Regions from separate parts of the Streptomyces sp. NBC_01635 genome, predicted to be linked through region 1. Evidence: riboswitches for the same ligand, from Rfam matches in the RefSeq annotation. Region 1 holds a riboswitch; each other region holds the start of a gene.
What was found. A riboswitch is a leader RNA that binds a small molecule or an ion and turns the genes downstream of it on or off. The one in region 1 is predicted to bind glycine.
Positions count from the first base shown of each region.

Region 2: it holds a riboswitch for glycine, as region 1 does, so the genes downstream of both, gcvT (glycine cleavage system aminomethyltransferase GcvT) here and cycA (D-serine/D-alanine/glycine transporter) in region 1, are expected to answer to the same signal.
Region 3: it holds a riboswitch for glycine, as region 1 does, so the genes downstream of both, gcvP (aminomethyl-transferring glycine dehydrogenase) here and cycA (D-serine/D-alanine/glycine transporter) in region 1, are expected to answer to the same signal.

Region 1 covers NZ_CP109277.1:7,332,584-7,337,568, forward strand. Annotated here, with positions in the region: gene OHB56_RS34115 (homoserine dehydrogenase) at 1-630, shown strand, start outside; gene OHB56_RS34120 (TIGR00366 family protein) at 656-2,119, opposite strand; glycine riboswitch at 2,852-2,948, shown strand; glycine riboswitch at 2,949-3,040, shown strand; gene cycA (D-serine/D-alanine/glycine transporter) at 3,365-4,843, shown strand.
Region 2 covers NZ_CP109277.1:6,318,962-6,323,946, reverse strand. Annotated here, with positions in the region: gene OHB56_RS29475 (enhanced serine sensitivity protein SseB C-terminal domain-containing protein) at 68-817, opposite strand; gene OHB56_RS29470 (enhanced serine sensitivity protein SseB) at 984-1,778, opposite strand; gene OHB56_RS29465 (AAA family ATPase) at 1,863-2,531, opposite strand; glycine riboswitch at 2,768-2,867, shown strand; gene gcvT (glycine cleavage system aminomethyltransferase GcvT) at 3,026-4,159, shown strand; gene gcvH (glycine cleavage system protein GcvH) at 4,342-4,719, shown strand; gene glyA (serine hydroxymethyltransferase) at 4,735-4,985, shown strand, end outside.
Region 3 covers NZ_CP109277.1:1,612,394-1,617,378, forward strand. Annotated here, with positions in the region: gene gcvP (aminomethyl-transferring glycine dehydrogenase) at 1-2,852, opposite strand, end outside; glycine riboswitch at 3,024-3,120, opposite strand; gene OHB56_RS07855 (PRC-barrel domain-containing protein) at 3,232-3,606, shown strand; gene OHB56_RS07860 (DNA polymerase IV) at 3,612-4,985, opposite strand, start outside.

The DNA.
Region 1 (4,985 bases):
CTCGACGAAGCGGCCCGCGCGGCCGGCAGCATGATCAGGATCTCCGGGGCGACGGGTGCCGCTCTGCCGGCGGGGGACCTGGCCGGGACCTCGTTGCGCGGGTTGGGCTGCACGACGATCCGGGCCTGCCCGAACGGCACCGCCACGTTCGTCCTCGATCGCCTCGCCGAGGGCGACTCGCTGGGGGAAGCGATCCGGGAGGCTCAGCGTCGTGGGACCGCGGAGGCGGATCCTTCGTCCGACCTGTCCGGCGCGGATGCCGCCACGAAGGTGCGGCTGCTGGCAGCGCTGGCCTGGGGATGGGACCCGGCGTCCGTACGGGTGCGGGCGGAGCCGGTGGAGGAGGGGACTTCCCGGGCGGCGCTGGACGCGGTCTCCCGGGCGCGCCGCCTGCGGGCCGTGGCGAGCGCGTCCGTGGACGAGCCCCGCCTCGTCCGCGTCCGGCTGGAGGAGACGGAACCCGGTGACCCCCTGCACGCGCTCGTCGGGCCGGAGAAGGCCGTGGTGTTCGGCTGCCCCGACGCCGGCGACGTGCTCGTGAGCGGGGGACGCTCGAGTCCCCTGGGCGCCGCGCTCGCCCTGGTGAAGGACACCATCGAGGTCACGGCTCCCCGCACCGGGTTCCTCTGACACATGACATGCGGGTACGGCGTGGTCACGGGAAGGGCAGGGTCTGGGCGAGGACGGTGACCACGATCAGGACCACGGGGAAGCAGGCGAGGAACATCGCGAACGTATATCCCATGATGTCCCGGGCCTTGAGGCCCAGCACCGCCAGCGTCGGAAGCATCCAGAACGGCTGCAGCAGGTTCGCCGACGCCTCGCCGAGGTCGTAGACGACCACCATCCATCCCTGGTTGACGTGCAGTTGGTTCGCCGCCTCCATCACATAGGGAGCCTCGATGACCCACTTGCTGCCGCCGCTGGGGACGAAGACGCCCAGGACCGCCGAGTAGACCGCGATGAGAGGTGGGAAGAGCAGCTCGTTGGAGACGCTCACCATCCAGCCGGCGATCTGTTTGGACAGGCCGGTGAACGCGATCATGCCGAAGATGCCGCCGTAGAAGGGGAACTGCAGCAGCACCCCGGACGCCGCGGGGGTCCCCCGCCGAACCGCCTCGACCATGCGGATCGGGCGCCAGTGGAGGCAGAGCGCCAGCAGGATCAGGACGAGGTTGACCGTGTCGAGGTCGATCGCCGCGACCGGGTTCCCCTCGACGCTCGTGAAGTGGCGCACCAGGTACCACAGACCCAGGATCCCGACCAGGACGGTGAGCAGCGGGCTGCGCTCCAGCCAGTCGCCGGGACGCGACCCGGTGGAGCCGGAGGCCGCGTCCTCCTTCCCGTCCTTCTCCGCCAGAAGCGGACGCAGCTCGATCCCCATCTCCTGGGCGGTCTTGGCGCGGGCGGGCGAGGGGGCGAGGAACCAGGCCATGACGACCGCCACCACGAAGACGACGAAGGTCGCCAGCACGCTCTGCCAGGTGAAGATCGTTTCGGTGAGCGGGATGATCCCCTCGCCGTTCCGCCCTTCGGCGATGACCTCCTGCACGGCTTCCGGGCTGGAGGCCGGGCCGGCCACCTGCAGTGCCGCGGAACCCGACAGCCCCTGGGCCCACACCGTGCCGAGTCCGAGGAACGCCATGGCGCCGAGCGCCCGGTAGTCGACGCCGCGGACGACACGGGCGATCTCCTTCGCCAGGATGGCGGTGAAGATCAGGCTGAACGCCCAGTTGAGATAGGAGCTGAGCATCGCCACCGCGGCGGTGAACGCGATCGCCGCGCGCGGCGACTCGGGGATCTGCGCCATGCGGGCGATCAGCCGGGCAACCGGAGCGGACACCGCGACCGCGTACCCGCCGATGATGATCATCGCCATCTGCAGGGTGAACTGGATCAGCGACCAGAAGCCCTGACCCCACGCGTCCACGAGGGTGGTGGGGCTCTCCCCCGTCGCGAGCCCCAGAGCGAAGATCAGGAACGTGCCGACGAGGACGAACCCGAAGGCGTCCGGAAGCCACCGCTCGGTGAAGGCGGTGAACCGCAACGCAACCCGCGCCAGCCAGGTGTCACCCTCAAGCACCTCGGCGTCCCGCTCGGTGTGGACGTCCCCGACCATGGTTCGTCTCGCTTCCTCTTCGGACGGCTGTTCACCATGCGTACGAACAGCGTCGTCTGACGGTTGATCCGCGACTCGGGCAAAGAGCTTCGCGGGTGGGAAGAAGGAAAGGGAAGGGGGTGCCTCCGATTCGTTATGCCTCGATCGCGCAGCGGGAAGGAACACGGCGGAAAGGTGGGGGCGCAAGCCACTTCGCCCATCGGTTTTATGGGCCTGATCGACATGGCAGCCCAGGGGTGATGTCGTGTAGGCGCCTCCTCGTGCGGGCGGTGTCGGTGCGCCCACGAACGCGGTAGCCCTCACACGATGGGTGCGAGGGAGACGACACGGACCGCTCCGAAGCGAGGTGGGCCGTCTCGTGCACCTGCGCCCGAGACGGGAAGTCCGGTACGTCCGTGGCGCCGGACGCTCGGGGCGGCTCTGAAAGCCGGGCGGACCGCGTCGCACCGGTTCCGGAACGCGCCGTATCGGCGAGGGAGGGTGACGGTGTGGATGCCGACGGCGAGGGGCCGAGGGGAGGGGCCGAAGCCTGCCTCGGTTCGCGGGCGGGCAGGGCGCCTGCGTCCGCGACCGTAAAGGGACGGCCCTGCGCCCGACGCGCAAAGCCGACCCGGTTCCTCGGGCGGCCCGCGCCCCCGGGAAGGTGAACGCGGTCCTACCCGGCAGTAAACGATCAACGTTCGCGCAGGTCTTGACCGACTGCCGGTGCGGGCCTAGCCTCACATCGCCGCTCATCCCGCTGCGGGAGAGCACCGGGTCAGCCAGACCCGGGCGCCGAAGGAGCAACACCTCCCCGGAAACTCTCAGGCACCCCTACCGCTCGGGCAGGCACCTCTGAAAAGCAGGCGCTCCCGCGCCTCGCCCACGGTGCAAGCCGCGGACTTCCGCGGCGAAGCTCTCAGGCTCCATGACAGAGGGGGAGGCTCCACTCGGCAGCGCGGGCTCCTGCCCGTGCTCGACCTTCGAGGACCCCCCCGATGACTCTCCTGTTACCTCGCCTCCGGCCGCCGACCGCCCGCCGGTACCCCGGCTGAGCTCCGGCTTTCTCATCCCCGCCCTCGTCGGCCAACGGCCCCTTGCAGGCATGTTCGGAGTACCCGGCACCATCCCGGCCGGCCGCCACCACTGGCGCCGGCTCCGCGTGCCCGCTCGTTCCCCCCTGCGTGTGCGGCTGCTTCCCGAGACACGCCTGCCGAGACACGCCTGTCACGGCCCGCACGCACCAAAGATCCACGAGGTTCGCTCATGCACGAAAGCAATAAACTCGGCCCGACCATCGCTCCCGTACCCGAGACGGAGCCCGGACAGACGCCCTCCCCCGCGGGCGAGCAGCACCTTTCCCGGCAGTTGTCCAACCGGCACATCCAGCTGATCGCGATCGGCGGGGCCATCGGAACCGGTCTGTTCATGGGGTCGGGCAAGACGATCTCACTGGCCGGCCCCTCGGTGATCTTCGTTTACATGATCATCGGCGCGATGCTGTTCTTCGTGATGCGGGCGATGGGAGAGCTGCTGCTCTCCGACCTGCGCTACAAGTCCTTCGCCGACTTCGCCTCGGACCTTCTCGGACCGTGGGCCGGCTTCTTCACGGGATGGACCTACTGGTTCTGCTGGATCGTCACCGGTGTCGCCGACGTCATCGCGATCTCCGGGTATGTGTCGTACTGGTGGGGAGGGCTCGCGCTGTGGATCCCGGCGCTCGCGGCGGTCGTCCTGCTGATCGTCCTGAACCTGCCCACGGTGAAGGCGTTCGGTGAGACCGAGTTCTGGTTCTCACTGATCAAGATCGTCGCCATTGTGACGCTGATCGTCGTCGGGTTCGGCATGGTGCTGGGCGGCTTCCAGGCGCCCGGGGGCGCCACCGCGAGCTTCTCCAACCTCTGGAACGACGGCGGCTTCTTCCCCACCGGCCCCATGGGGTTCGTCGCGGGATTCCAGATCGCCACCTTCGCCTTCGTCGGCATCGAACTGGTCGGCACCACCGCGGCGGAAACCAAGGACCCGGAACGGAACCTGCCCAAGGCGATCAACTCGATCCCGGTACGCGTGATGCTGTTCTACGTGGTGGCCCTGATCGCGATCATCTCCGTCACGCCCTGGCGTCAGATCAGCGCGGACCGCAGCCCCTTCGTCGTGATGTTCACGCTGGCCGGCCTCGGCATCGCCGCATCCCTGATCAACTTCGTGGTGCTGACCTCTGCCGCCTCGTCCGCGAACTCGGGCATCTACTCCACCTCACGGATGGTCTACGGCCTGGCCCAAGAGGGTGACGCGCCGGCGCGGTTCGGCCGGCTCACCTCCAGGAAGGTGCCGGTCAACGCCCTGCTCCTGTCCGGCCTCTTCCTGCTTCCCGGTGTCGTCATGGTCACCATGGGCGACTCGATCATCGAGGCCTTCACGCTGGTGACCACCATCTCGGCGCTGCTGTTCATATTCGTCTGGTCGATCATCCTGATCTGCTACCTCGTGTACCGCAAGCGCCGTCCTCACCTGCACGAGGCGTCGACGTTCAAGATGCCCGGCGGCATCGTCATGTGCTACGTCGTCCTCGCCTTCTTCGCGTTCCTCATCTGGGCACTGACCCAGAAGGAGGACACCCTGCAGGCGCTGCTGGTGACCCCGGTGTGGTTCGTCATCCTCGGCATCGCATGGGCGGTTCACCGTCGCCGTCGCCGCCCCGATCAGGTCCGGCAGGAGGCATCCCCGGTCGGCTCCGTCGAGTAACGGCTGGAGGGAGAAGCCGTTTCTCGACCGATCTCGGAACGTGCAAGTCGAACAGAGTTCCTGATCGGGTGTTCTTCCGGCCGTACGCGCAGGAAGGCAGGGCCTCCTGGTAGCTCGGGGCGCGACCCCGTTCCGAGCGGTT
Region 2 (4,985 bases), 1.0 Mb from region 1:
CGCTGAGTCAGCGCGGGCGGGTGCGGCCGGTGCCCGGCCGTACCCGCTTCTCGCGTATACGGCCCGGTCAGCGCTGGTGCGCGGGCGGATAGCCGGAGCCCGCGGCGGGCGGCGCGGCGGCGCCGTGGGCCTCGCGGTCGTAGAACGGGCGGGCATGGGCGCGCAGCCACATCGCGACCGGGTCATGCTCGTCGGACATCGCGACGGTCGACACCGGGAGCCCGTCCGGGATCGCGCCGAGGGACTGCTGCATCATCGCGCGCACCGCGTCCACAGTCGGCGGCGAGGTGTCGTACACGTCCAGGCCGATGGCGAGGTACGGGGCGCCCAGCGACGGCTGCACCCAGGTACGGCGCAGCGAGCGGACGGCGGGGGTGCGGTGCGCGTTCTGCGCGAGCAGGGCGTAGAACTGCGGGATCTCGATGGCGGGTTCGGACAGCCGCAGGGGGCCGGCGGGCTGGCGGTCGAGACCGGTGGCGAGTCTGCGCAGATCGAGCCAGGGGATGCCGAGGCCGCCGCCGGGGGCGTGCGGATTGAGCCAGAGTCCGTAGCGGTCGGGGTAGAGGGCGCGGGCGGCCTCCAGGCCGTCGACGACCTCGTAGGACCGGTTCCAGCCACTGGCGGAGAGTTCCTGGGCTGAGGTCACGCAGGGCGCGTAGCCGAAGCCGTCGACCTCCATGTTCCCGTACTGGGCGTCCGGGGAGCCCGCCTGGCCCTGCCACAACAGCATCCAGACATGGCCTGAGGAGGGGGTCGCGAGCGCGCGCAGCAACGCCTCGTAGGCGTCGTAACGCCCCGGTGTCACCTGGCGCAGCATGTGCTCGACCTGCCCGGCCGCCGCGGTGCCTGCGCTCACTTTGTATCGCCCCTCCGTACCACCCGTACAACACCCTCGCTCGAGCCAATGAACCTAGCTTAAGCGCCTCTCGGCCCCGGGGGGCTCTGCCGGTGCGCGGCCGTCCTCCGGCGGCGCCGCGGCCCCCTCAGCGCGTCCACTGGTAGAAGGGGCGGACGCGGTCGCACATCCACTGGCCGACCGGATCCTGGGCCACGTCCAGGAGGACCAGGTTGACGGGCCACCTCACCGGTTCGCGGCCCAGCGCGCGGCCCACCGCGTCCATCGGCGCGGCCCTCAGGTCGCCCTCCGTACGGGTCAGTTCGGCGGGGGACAGTTCGACGCCGACGAACAGCACCGGTTCGGCCGTCTCGATCTCGGCGAGGCAGCGGCGGGCGGTGGAGACGATACCGAGGGCCTCGAACTCCGCGGAGGCGGCGGCGAGGAAGTCCACCGGGTCGTCCTGCCAGTCGGGTTCGAACAACTTGACCCGGCCTCCGCTCGCGGGGCCGTCCAGCGGTCCGCGTCCGGCACGGCACAGGGCGGCGACGGCGGGCGGCGGCAACGGGACGCCGACCACTCCCCCGGGGTTCACGGCGATCCCGGCCTGCGGCGGCAGACCACGCGCGAACTCCACCGCGGGCGCGACGGTGAACGACATGTGGGAGCCGACGACCTGACGGAACTGTTCCTCGGAGCTGAAGACCGGGACGTACGCCTGGCCCTCGATCTCCATCGTGGGCAGGTCCAGCGGGCCGCTGTCCGGTCCGCCGCCGTTGGGCAGAGGTATCCACACGTGGCTCCGGCCCAGTACCTCGATGATCCGGCCGTCGCCCGAGGGGACGCCCAGGGATGCGGAGAGCACCTCCTCCAGCTCGTTGCCGGGCCATCCGCCGTGCGGATGGGGGTGAGTCTGTGCCGGGAAGCCCGCCGGGAAGTCCATCTGCCTACCGCCTGCCTGGAACCACTGCTGTGGCTGAAAGGCTAACCGCTGCCGCGTCCGGCGGTGGGCCCGTCCGGGCGGCCGTCAGTCCGTGAAGTCGATGCGGTGCAGTGCGTTCGCCGCGTCGCGGTCGGCCAGGACGGCCGAACCGCAGCCCGCGGGCAGGTCGCCGCGCACCACGGACGTCAGCAATCGGTCGATGGCGGCGCGGTGGCGCCGGAAGGCGTACCGGGAGACCCCGCGGCCGCGCTCGCGCTGGCCGTCCAGGGCCTGCTCCGGGGGGACGTCGAGCAGCAGCAGATGCAGGTCCGCGCCCCGGCGGCGGGCCTCCCGGGCCAGCCAGCGGCGCACCCAGGCCTGTGTGCCGCAGTCGTGGACGACGACTCCCTCGCCGGTGCGCAGGGCGCGCCGCAGTCCGGCGTAGTGGGCGAGGCGGACCAGGGGCCGGTACACCGCGTACGGCAGGAGACGCGGCATGCTGCGGTCCCAGCGGTCGCGGGTGTCCTGCGAGTCGACGGGGGTGCCGCGCGCCGCGCGCCGCATGAGGGTGGACTTGCCGCTGCCGGGCAGTCCGGTGACCACGACGAGGTCTCGGGGGCCGAAGAGCAGGGTGTGCGGGCTGCGGCCGGCGCGCTCGCGCAGGTCGCGGACGACGGGCGCGGGCAGGGTGCCGCACACCTCCCGGGCCGAAGGGGCCTGCCGCTCGGGCAGCGTGACGCCCGTGGTGGTGGCGTACGCCGTGGCCTTGTTCACCGTGTGTGTCCTCCCCTGGGGGCTGTCCGGACCTGTGCCCAGGTACCGGAATCCCTCCCCGCCGAGTGTAAAGAGACGGTAACGCCGGGGCCTCCGGTTTCCGTCCCTTTCCCGACACAGGCCTGTCACAGCCGTGCGTGAACACCCGAATACCCTGCGCTCCTCCCAGAAGGGTCCCCCTGCCGCAGCCCCGCGATGCGTGCAATGATGAGCGCGCCAACTGCATACCGGCCGTTTGAATCCGCGCGGGAGAGTCCCCGGCACCGTTGCCGCCGGGGCGCCGAAGGAGCAAGTCCCTCCCTTGAATCTCTCAGGCACCGTTACCGCGTGGGCGAGGCACATCTGAAAAGCGGGCCCCGCGCGAGTCGCCGGTGGCTCCACCCAAGGTGCAAGCCGTGGTCGTCCCCTGCGCGGGCGGTCATGGCGAACCTCTCAGGTTCCGATGACAGATGGGGAGGAAAGACCTCGCCTGTCCTGCCTTGGGAGACCGACCGATGAGCAGTACCGAACTCCGCCGGACCGCGCTCGACGCCCTGCATCGTTCGCTCGGTGCCACGATGACCGATTTCGCCGGCTGGGACATGCCCCTGCGCTACGGCTCCGAACGCGACGAGCACAACGCCGTGCGGACGGGGGCCGGTCTCTTCGACCTCTCCCACATGGGCGAGATCACCGTCACCGGCCCGCAGGCGTCCCGGTTCCTCGATCACGCGCTGGTCGGCAACATCGGGACCGTCAAGCCCGGCCGCGCCCGCTACACCATGATCTGCCGCGAGGACGGCGGCATCCTGGACGACCTGATCGTCTACCGGCTCGACGACACCGAGGCCGGGTCCCCCCGCTACCTGGTCGTCGCGAACGCCTCCAACGCCCAGGTGGTGCTGGACGCGCTCGTGGAGCGGTCGGCCGGCTTCGACACCGAGGTCCGTGACGACCGCGACGCGTACGCGCTGCTCGCGGTGCAGGGCCCCGAGTCCCCCGGCATCCTGCAGTCCCTCACCGACACCGACCTCGAGGGCATGAAGTACTACGCCGGGCAGCCCGGCACGGTCGCGGGCGTCCCCGCCCTCATCGCCCGTACCGGCTACACCGGCGAGGACGGCTTCGAGCTGTTCGTGAAACCGGAGCACGCGGTGGAGCTGTGGCAGGCGCTGACCGGGGCGGGCGAGGGCGTCGGCCTGATCCCGTGCGGGCTGTCCTGCCGGGACACGCTGCGCCTGGAGGCCGGCATGCCGCTGTACGGCCATGAGCTGAGCGCCTCCCTGACCCCGTTCGACGCCGGGTTCGGCCGGGTGGTGAAGTTCGAGAAGGAGGGCGACTTCGTGGGCCGCGCCGCCCTGACCGAGGCCGCCGCCCGCGCCGAGCGGACCCCGCCCCGCACCCTGGTCGGCCTGGTCGCCGAGGGACGCCGGGTCCCGCGCGCCGGGTACGCGGTGGTCGCCGGCGGCGAGGTGATCGGCGAGGTCACCTCCGGCGCGCCCTCCCCGACGCTGGGCCGGCCGATCGCGATGGCGTACGTCGACGTGGCGCACGCGGTGCCGGGCACGGCGGGTGTCGGTGTGGACATCCGCGGCAGCCACGAGCCGTACGAGGTCGTGGCGCTGCCGTTCTACAAGCGGCAGAAGTAGCACCGCCGCAGGACCACTTCGGGACGGCTTTCCGGGCCCTCGCGCGTCGGCGCAAGGGTCTTTGGGGCCTCACACCTCACACGGGCGAGCAGGGCAGGCCGTGCCCGCTCACGCGTACGTCCCGTACTTCCCGTAGTTTCCGAATCATCAGCAATTCCACCGCGTACAGGAGAGTCCAGGCCATGAGCAACCCCCAGCAGCTGCGTTACAGCAAGGAGCACGAGTGGCTGTCGGCCGCCGAGGACGGTGCGTCGACCATCGGCATCACCGAGCACGCGGCCAACGCGCTCGGCGACGTCGTGTTCGTCCAGCTCCCCGAGCTCGGTGACACCGTGACCGCGGGCGAGACCTGCGGCGAACTGGAGTCGACCAAGTCGGTCAGCGACCTGTACTGCCCGGTCACCGGCGAGGTCACCGAGGTCAACGAGGACGTGGTCAACGACCCGTCGCTGGTGAACTCGGCCCCCTTCGAGGGCGGCTGGCTGTTCAAGGTGCGGGTCACCGACGAGCCGGCCGACCTGCTCTCCGCCGCCGAGTACGACGCCTTCATCCAGGGCTGAGGAGGACGTAGTCCCATGTCGCTTCTGAACACCCCGCTGCACGAACTCGACCCGGACGTCGCCGCGGCGGTCGACGCCGAGCTGCACCGCCAGCAGTCCACCCTCGAGATGATCGCCTCGGAGAACTTCGCCCCGGTCGCGGTCATGGAGGCCCAGGGCACGGTCCTCACCAACAAGTACGCCGAGGGCTACCCCGGCCGCCGCTACTACGGCGGCTGCGAGCACGTCGACGTGATCGAGCAGATCGCCATCGACCGGGTCAAGGA
Region 3 (4,985 bases), 5.7 Mb from region 1:
CACACCAGGTTGCGGTCGCCGAAGGCCTGGTCGACGCGGCGCACCGGCGGCCAGTACTTGTCGGCGGCACTCACGCCGGTCGGGAAGACGGCTTCCTGACGGCTGTACGCGTGCTCCCACTCCCCACCGAGCGCGGCGGCGGTGTGCGGGGCGTTGCGCAAGGGGTTGTCGTCCGCCGGCCACTCGCCGGAGCCGACCTTCTCGATCTCCGCGCGAATCGCGATCATCGTCTCGCAGAACCGGTCGAGTTCGGCCAGGTCCTCGGACTCGGTCGGCTCGATCATCAGCGTCCCGGCCACCGGGAACGACATCGTCGGCGCGTGGAAGCCGTAGTCGATCAGCCGCTTGGCCACGTCGTCCACGCTCACGCCGGTCGCCTTGGTCAGGGGGCGCAGGTCGATGATGCACTCGTGCGCGACCAGCCCGCCGGGACCGGTGTACAGCACGGGGTAGTGCGGCTCGAGGCGCTTGGCGATGTAGTTGGCGCTGAGTACCGCCACCTGGGTGGCCCGCTTGAGCCCCTCGCCGCCCATCAGCCGGACGTACGCCCACGAGATGGGCAGGATCCCCGCCGAGCCCCACGGCGCCGCCGAGATGGGCCCGATCCCGGTCTCCGGCCCGGCTTCGGGCTGCAGCGGGTGGTTCGGCAGGTACGGCGCCAGGTGCGCCCGCACGCCGACCGGGCCGACGCCGGGACCTCCGCCGCCGTGCGGGATGCAGAAGGTCTTGTGCAGGTTCAGGTGCGAGACGTCCCCGCCGAAGTGTCCGGGCTTGGCCAGCCCGACCAGCGCGTTGAGGTTCGCGCCGTCCACGTACACCTGGCCGCCGGCCTCGTGCACGGCCGCGCAGATGTCGGCGACGTGCTCCTCGAACACCCCGTGCGTCGAGGGGTAGGTGATCATCAGCACCGAGAGCTCGTCGCGGTACCGCTCGATCTTCGCGCGCAGGTCGTCGACGTCGACCTCGCCGTCCTCGGCCGTCTTCACGACGACGACCTTCATGCCGGCCATGACGGCGCTGGCGGCATTGGTGCCGTGCGCGGAGGACGGGATGAGGCAGACGGTGCGCTGGTCGTCGCCGTTGGCCCGGTGGTAGCCGCGGACGGCGAGCAGCCCGGCCAGTTCGCCCTGGGAACCCGCGTTGGGCTGGAGGCTCACCTTGTCGTAGCCGGTGACCTCCGCGAGCCGGTCCTCCAGCTCGTGGATGAGCGTGAGGTAGCCCTGGGCCTGTCCGGCCGGCGCGAAGGGGTGCAGCTGCCCGAACTCGGGCCAGGTGATGGGCTCCATCTCCGCGGTCGCGTTGAGCTTCATGGTGCAGGAGCCCAGCGGGATCATGCCGCGGTCCAGCGCGTAGTCGCGGTCGGCGAGCCTGCGCAGGTAGCGCAGCATCGCGGTCTCGGAGCGGTGCTGGTGGAAGACGGGGTGCGTCAGGTACTCGTCGGCGCGCAGCAGGGCGTCCGGGAGGGTGTTCCGCGCGGCCGCGTCCAGGGATTCGACGTCTCCCTCGACACCGAAGGCGCTCCACACGGCGGCGAGCCGGTCGCGCGTGGTGGTCTCGTCGCAGGCGATCGAGACGAGGTCGGCGTCGACGAGGTGCAGGTTGACGCCGTTGTCCCGGGCGGCGGCCACGACCTCGGCGGCCCGCCCCGGGACCCGGACGGTCAGCGTGTCGAAGTAGGAACCGTGGACGATCTCCACGCCGCCGGCCCGGAGCCCTTCGGCGAGGACCGTCGCGTAGCGGTGGGTGCGCCACGCGATCGTCCTCAGCCCCTCGGGGCCGTGGTAGACGGCGTACATGCCGGCCATGACCGCGAGCAGCACCTGGGCGGTACAGATGTTGCTGGTGGCCTTCTCGCGGCGGATGTGCTGCTCGCGGGTCTGGAGCGCGAGCCGGTAGGCCCTGTTCCCGTCCGCGTCGACGGAGACGCCGACGAGCCGGCCGGGCAGGCTGCGCGCCATCTTCTCCTGCACGGCCATGTATCCGGCGTGCGGTCCGCCGAATCCCATCGGTACGCCGAAGCGCTGCGTCGTGCCGACCGCGATGTCCGCGCCGAGTTCGCCGGGGGACGTCAGCAGCGTGAGGGCGAGCAGATCGGCGGCGACGGTGACGAGCGCGCCCAGCTCGTGCGCCCGGTCGATCACCGGCTTGATGTCGCGTACGGCACCGGAGGCGCCCGGGTACTGGATCAGCACGCCGTTGATCTCACGCTCGGCGACCTCGGCGGGGATGCCCTCGCTCAGGTCGGCGACGACGACCTCGACGCCGGCCGGCTCGGCTCGGGTCCGGAGGACGGCGACGGTCTGGGGCAGCGCGTCCGCGTCGACCAGGAACAGGCCCTTCTTGTTCTTGCCCATGCGGCGAGACAGCGCCATCGCCTCGGCGGCCGCGGTGCCCTCGTCGAGCAGGGAGGCACCGGAGGTCGGGAGGCCGGTGAGCTCGGCGACCGTGGTCTGGAAGTTCAGCAGCGCCTCGAGCCGTCCCTGCGAGATCTCGGGCTGGTACGGCGTGTAGGCCGTGTACCAGGCGGGATTCTCCATGACGTTCCGCAGGATGACGGGCGGTGTGAAGGTCCCGTAGTACCCCAGCCCGATCATGGAGCCGAGCACCTCGTTGCGGTCGGCCAGCGACTGCAGCTCGGCCAGCACCTCGGGCTCGGTCCGGGCGCCCGGCAGATCCAGCGCGTCGGCGTTCTTGATCACATCCGGGACCGCGGCGGCCGTCAGCTCGTCGAGCGAGCCGTAGCCGACCTGCGCGAGCATCTTGGCGCGGGCCTCGTGGTCGGGGCCGATGTGACGCTGCTCGAAGGGCGTTCCCTGTTCGAGCTCGGAGAGGGGAATGCGATGGGCGGTCATGTGCGGAGGCCTCCTGGTCCGACGACCTTCGAGGGGCACCATGGCGGGTGCCCGGACGGCCTCCCCCTCTGTCATCTCAACCTGAGAGCTTCACCGGCCGCCTGGGGCGGCCGGCTTTCACCGTCGGTGAGAGCGGGAGCCGTCGACACCCGCTCTGCTTTCCAGAGTGACCTCGTCCATGCGGTACGTGGGCCTGAGAGATTCCGGGGAGGATTTGCTCCTTCGGCGCCCTCCTATGGTGCAAAGAGGGCTCTCCCGCACGGGGTCAGCAGCCGCTGCCAGGGTACCAGCGAGGGCAAGACCCGGACTTTCGAGTGGCCGCCCCGCCGATTGTGCCGTTTTGTAGTGCTGACGAATCCTTGCGACCCGTGGAGGGCCCGTGCAGACCGACATCGATCCGCGCAACCTGATCGGCCGCAAGGCGTTCGACCGCAACGGCAACCGGATCGGCACGATCGACGAGGTCTACCTCGACGACGCCACCGGCGTGCCGGAGTGGGCGGCGATACGCACCGGCTTGTTCAGCAGGGACGCCTTCGTCCCCCTGGAGCCGAGCGAGCTGATCGACGGCGGCCTCCACATCCCCTTCGAACGCGCTCTGATCAAGGACGCCCCCGACTTCGGTGTGGGCCGCCATCTCTCCCCGGAGCAGGAACTCCAGCTCTACCACCACTACGGCCTGGACACGGCCCCCCCGGCCCCGCTCCCGGACCACGACTTCGGCAGGCTCGCCGGCAGGGACGACTCCGCCTGACGAGATCACCCGCGGCGCACCCGAGCCACCGCCCCCGTACCGGCCCTTGAACCCTGGCTGCCCCGGGCGGCCCGGCCGTCCCGGGTACTCCGGGCGTCGCCGTCGGCCCCGCCGTGGGCGCCCTCACCGCCCCGGCCGTCACCGCCCTGACCGTTCTCGCCGCTCGGGTCTCCCCCGCCGTCCTCGCTGTCCCCGGGGCTTCGCTCCACCAACGGCAGCGGATCCGCGGGGTGCAGGTCCCGGTCGTCGGTCCGGAAGGTCCTCACCCGCCCCGGCGCCGACCCGGGCGTCTCGAACCGCACCGTGACCCGCCCGAGGCCGCTGCCCTGGACCCACCCATGGCCGTACTCGCTGTGCCTTACGTCGTGCCCGGCCGGCCAGCGCCGCTCGGCGCCCGCCTGTTGCCGTTCTTCCACGGGCACCGCCGCCTCCGCTTCCTCGCCCGGCGGCTCCTTGTCCGGCTCCCCCGCCGCCTGCGCGAACAGGTCCTCCTGCGTGTAGTCGGCGAGCCCGCTGACCCCCACGCCCAGCAGCCGCACGCCGCCCGTCGTGTCGACCGAGTCCAGCAGCCGCGCCGCCGCCTCACGCACCACCGCCGGATCGTCCGTGGGCCCCCGCAGGGTCTCGGAGCGGGTGAGCGTCGAGAAGTCGTACCGCCGCACCTTCAGCACGATGGTCCGTCCCGACAACCCCGCTGTCCTCAGCCGGCGCACACAGCGGTCCGCGAGGCGCTGCACCTCCACCCCGACCCGCACCCGGTCGTGGATGTCCACGTCGTAGGTGTCCTCGACCGACACCGACTTCGTCTCCCGCTCGGCCACCACGGACCGATCGTCCTTCGCCAGGGACATGGCGTGCAGGGCATGTCCGTGTGCCTTGCCGAGCAGGCGTACCAGCTCGTCCTCTCCCGCCTCGGCGAGGTCCCCGACCGTGTGGATGCCGACCCGCCGCAGGTGGTCGCCGGTGGCCGGTCCGACACCCGGCAGTGTCCGGACCGGCAGAGGCGCCAGCAGGGCCCGCTCGGTCCCCGGCTCGATCAGCACCAGCCCGTCCGGCTTGGCCTGCTCCGAGGCGATCTTCGCCAGCATCTTGGAGGCCGCCAGCCCCACCGATCCGGTGAGTCCCGTGACCGCCCGTATGTCCGCGCGCAGCTTCGCGCCGGCCAGCCGGGCGGACCGCTCGTCCCAGGCCGCCCCTCCGGCCTCCAGATCCACGAACGCCTCGTCCAGGCTCAACGGTTCCACCAGGGGCGACAGCGCCCGCAGCAGCTCCATCACCTGGCCGCTGATCGACCGGTAGAAAGCGAAGCGGGGGACGAGATACGCCGCGTTCGGCGCGAGCCGCCGCGCCTGCGCCATGGGCAGCGCTGAACGGACACC